Regions from separate parts of the Ruminiclostridium herbifermentans genome, predicted to be linked through region 1. Evidence: predicted binding sites of a transcription regulator. Region 1 holds the regulator's gene; the other holds the start of a gene.
What was found. Region 1 encodes Rex, which represses fermentation and respiration genes when NADH is low (regulators of the CRP and FNR family bind a similar motif). Its sites were predicted from a motif close to ATTGTTAANNNNTTAACAAT; they were not measured.
Positions count from the first base shown of each region.

Region 2: EHE19_RS07945 (DUF47 domain-containing protein) is a predicted target of Rex. The motif match lies at 1,510-1,529, and genes of this name have one in related genera.

Region 1 is NZ_CP061336.1:742,534-745,017, reverse strand. It holds gene aroF (3-deoxy-7-phosphoheptulonate synthase) at 1-66, shown strand, start outside; gene EHE19_RS03180 (prephenate dehydrogenase) at 53-1,150, shown strand; gene EHE19_RS03175 (redox-sensing transcriptional repressor Rex) at 1,397-2,044, opposite strand.
Region 2 is NZ_CP061336.1:1,906,140-1,908,623, reverse strand. It holds gene EHE19_RS07950 (inorganic phosphate transporter) at 1-841, opposite strand, end outside; gene EHE19_RS07945 (DUF47 domain-containing protein) at 834-1,457, opposite strand; gene uvrA (excinuclease ABC subunit UvrA) at 1,605-2,484, opposite strand, start outside.

The DNA of each region.
Region 1 (2,484 bases):
CTTTGCAAGGATATTTCTAAGCTGGCACCAATTTTAGAGAGAGAGTTTACTTATGGTTCTAAATAATATTTCAATTATTGGGCTTGGACTAATCGGCGGTTCCTTGGCAAAGGCATTTCGTCATCAAAATGAAAACCTACAAATATATGCCGTAGATAATTGTGTTGAGTCACTCAAAATGTCAGAGTCAGATGGCGTTATTAACAAAGGTTTTAGTGAATGCTGTTCAGAAATATGGAACTCAGATATAATATTCATTTGTACACCAATCAGAAAAACTATTGAGTTTATTGCCCAATTATCAAAAAATATAAATAAAAACTGTATTATTACAGATGTTGCTAGTACAAAAAATGAAATTTGCAGCTATATAGACAGTCTTGAAAACCCGCCAATTTTTATTGGCGGGCACCCCATGGCTGGTACCGAAAAATCAGGATATTCCAATTCTTTTGGCCACTTATTTCAAAATGCATATTATGTATTGACGCCAACTAAGACAGCAACGGAAACTGCATTAGCTGCATTAGCGGAATTACTTAGTGGAATTGGTGCTATTCCTATTATTGTTTCGCCTGAAAAACATGACTTAGTAACTGGATGTATTAGCCATGTACCTCATATCATAGCCTCTACATTAGTTACTTTGGCAAAAAACGAGAATGATCCTGAATTAATAAAGCTTTTGGCCGCTGGTGGCTTCAAAGATATTACACGTATAGCCTCTTCTAATCCAACAATGTGGGAAAATGTTGTACTAAGCAATAGCAAAATTATAATTGAACTGCTTGATAAATGTAAAAAAATAATTGATACTACTATAAATAATATTAATAGTTCAAATAACAGAGAAATATATAATTTTTTTAGTAATGCCAAAGCCTTCAGAGATAGTTTTTCTGCTTCCCCTGTTGGTCTTATTCCCAAAAGTTTTGAATTGATTTTGGATATAGAAGATAAGCCTGGTATTATTGGTAGGATAGCTACACTGTTAGGTAATAATGGCATTAATATTAAAAATATCAATGTTTCGAATAGCCGTGAATATGAACAGGGATGTCTTAGAATAACATTCTTAGATCAAGATAATACCGATAGTGCTTATAAAATACTTTCAGATTGTCAATATAAAGTATTTAGAAAAGATTAATGAATATAAAATGAATATAAAAATTATGGACGGCTTTTAGCCGTCCGTTTTAATTTATACAGTTAAATAAACTTCTTTATACATATTTAAACTTCATGCATAAAGAGTCTATCTTTATAGAAGCCTTATCAAGATTTTTAAAAAATAGCCCATAAGAAATTTTATAGTTAATTGTATTATTTCATATGTAATTACTAAAGTATATTATCTTAAAACTATTTCTTCAAAAAATAAGTCTTTTAAAGACTAATTCTTTTTTTCTCTGTTAAACTTCTCATTTAGCTTGTAGCCCAAAACCATTAAGCTGTCACTTAAATGAACATTTTCTACAATAACATCGTATGGAATTTTTAAGTCCATTGGAGAGAAATTCCATAAGCCCTTAATTCCTAACCTGCCAACTTTATCAGCAATAGAAGCTGTAACTTCATACGGAACACACAACATTGCAATATCTACAGTATTGTTTGATACAAACTCGTCCAACTTTTCGATATCCAAAACTTCTATGTTCTTTATTGTTTTTCCTATGATGTCCGGATTTGAATCAAATATACCTATTATTTTGAAACCTCTTTTTTCAAAGTTCACATAATTGGCAAGTGCCTGCCCCATATTTCCTGCTCCAATTATAATTGCATAAAATGTTTTGTTGATTCCCATAATATTTCCAATTTCATTATATAAAGACTCAACATTATATCCATACCCCTGCTGTCCAAAGCCTCCAAAACAATTAAGATCCTGTCTGATTTGAGAAGCTGTAATTCCCATTCTTATACTCAATTCCTTTGAGGATATTCTTTTTATACCAATCTCCAGCAAATCATTGAGATATCTATGATATCTAGGAAGCCTTTTTATTACAGCAATAGAAATTTTCTTTGAATTCATTAGAATCCTCACCCCATAACTCTGTTTGTGTACGTATTATATCATCTTTGTTATTTTATTGTCAATAACTATTGCCTTTACCTGGTATTACAGTAAATTTATAGTATTAATCAGCCATACTTTTAAAAAATTACATGTTTACAAAACCTTGAATATTAATCAACAAATGTCCCAAGAATCCAGTCAGTAGACACATTATGCTTACACAACCTTTCATATTAATAAACTAAACTCGCAGTCCAATATTTTTAGTTCATCAAATTAAAATTTAACCAATTCATATAATAAGTTTATTCTTAGTAATAACAAGTTTTAAAACGTGAAAATAACTAGACTTTTCGTTAGAAATTTGAGCTGTTTTTCTATTATCTAATTATTATCTAATTATTATTTAATTAATTTTTTTGCAGCAATCTATTGCTAAGTATTATTTAATTATT
Region 2 (2,484 bases), 1.2 Mb from region 1:
CCTGAGTAGTACTAACAGGTGCACCAATTGCAGACATTGTTTCAATAACTATAGCAGCTCCAGTTTCTGCTGCAAAACCACCAATTGGCTGAAGTCTTATCATATTAACACCCATTGTTTTTATAATCTTCCAACCGCCAAGAGAAGTTCCTAATGCCATGGCAAGGGCACAAGACATCATAACCCAAAATGGGACACCACTCTCTGGGTCAACCATATTTGCCCCAACTAAAGCAAGCGTTATTATACCCATTGACTTTTGAGCATCATTTTTACCATGAGAGTATGCCATAAATGCTGCTGAAAATATTTGCAGTTTAGAAAAATATCTATTTACAAATCTTTGAGAATAAGAACTAAGAATTTTAAATAAAAACTTCATAAATAGAAAGCCCATAGCAAATCCAAGTACTGGAGACGAAAATAGCGGAATTATTACTTTTTGGAATACACCATCCCATTTTACTATACTAAGTCCACCCGCATATGCAATTGATGAACCGATAAGGGCTCCAATAAGGGCATGTGAGGAACTGCTTGGAATGGCAATATACCAAGTTATCAAATCCCAAATAATAGCGGCAACTAACGTAGCAATAATAACATATTGAACCTTAATCATTGAGTTATCAACTAACCCGTTTGTTATAGTATACGCTACTTTACTGCTCATTAGTGCTCCTAATAAATTCAGTGAGGCAGACATAAAAATAGCTTGTCTTGGTGATAATACTCTTGTAGAAACTGATGTGGCAATAGAATTAGCAGTATCATGGAAGCCATTTATGAAGTCAAATGCCAGCGCTAATACAATGACACATATCAAAGATACGCTAAGCATGCTTCATAACAACCCCTTCTATAATATTTGCCACATCTTCACAGGCATCAATTGTATTTTCGAAAAAGTCAATTATTTCTTTCCACTTTATTACTTCAATTGCATTTTTCTCGGTTAAGAACAAGTTTGTCATAGCATCTCTAAAAGCAGTATCTGCTTCGTCTTCAATATTATTAACTTCAATAATCTTCTTATCTAGATTCTTGCTCTTCTTCATGTTTTTCATTTCTAATATTACATTTTTTAGTTCATTTGTTGCATTAACTATCAATTTAGAAAGAACAATAGCCTCAGGTCTAACTTCTTGTACATTATACATGCTAAATCTCTGGGCTGCTGCTTGAATATCGTCAGTAATGTTATCTAACTCTCTTGCTATTAAGTAAATATCTTCTCTGTCAATAGGTGTAATAAACGATTTGTTTAGTTCATTGAAAATTTTGTGTACCACTTTATCGCAAGCGTGCTCTGCGTCTTCAATTCTTTTGATTTTCTCATTAACATCTACATAGTTGTTTGTTAGATCGTCTAGTAGGTTAGCTGCTTTGCAGATAATCTCACTTGTTTCAATAAAATAATCAAAAAAACGCTCTTCTTTAGATGTTGGTCTAAACATTAACAATACCTTCTTTCTATAATATTGGACAATTACTTAACCATGATAATGTATTGTTAGTTCTATTACAACATACTTTACACATAATTAAATTTACTTAACACAAAATTAACAGAGCTTATTATAACAAGAAAAAGCATACATAAATCAATCACTGTCTAATAGCTTTCTCAGATATTGACCAGTATAGGATTCTTCTACCTGCGCTACTTGTTCTGGAGTACCTTCAGCTACAATAGTTCCACCTTTATCTCCTCCCTCAGGTCCTAAATCAATAATATAATCAGCTGTTTTTATTACATCCAAATTGTGCTCAATTATAACCATTGAATTACCAGCATCCACAAGTCTTTGCAAAATGTCAATTAATCTATGCACATCCGCAATGTGTAAACCTGTAGTAGGTTCGTCAAGAATGTATAAAGTTTTTCCTGTGCTTCTCTTAGAAAGTTCAGTTGCAAGCTTAACTCTCTGTGCCTCACCGCCTGATAGGGTATTTGAAGGCTGTCCTACTTTTACATATCCAAGTCCAACATCAAACAATGTCTGCAGTTTGTTTTGTATTCTAGGTATATTTTTAAAGAACTCTAATGCGTCTTCTATAGTCATATCTAAGACATCTGAAATACTTTTGCCTTTGTATTTTACCTCCAATGTTTCCCTATTGTAGCGTTTTCCCTTACAAACCTCACAAGGTACATATATATCCGGCAGGAAATGCATTTCTATTTTTATAATACCATCACCACTACAAGCCTCGCATCTGCCGCCCTTAACATTAAAACTAAATCTTCCTGCCTTATATCCTCTCATTTTTGCTTCAGTGGTTGAAGCATAAACCTCCCTAATCAGGTCATAAACTCCTGTATAGGTAGCAGGGTTAGATCTAGGAGTTTTACCAATAGGAGATTGATCAATATTGATCACCTTATCTAAATAATTTACTCCATTTATAGTATCATGATCAGCAGGTCTCGTCTTTGCTCTATTTAGCTGACTTGCCAAACTTTTATGCAGAATTTCATTG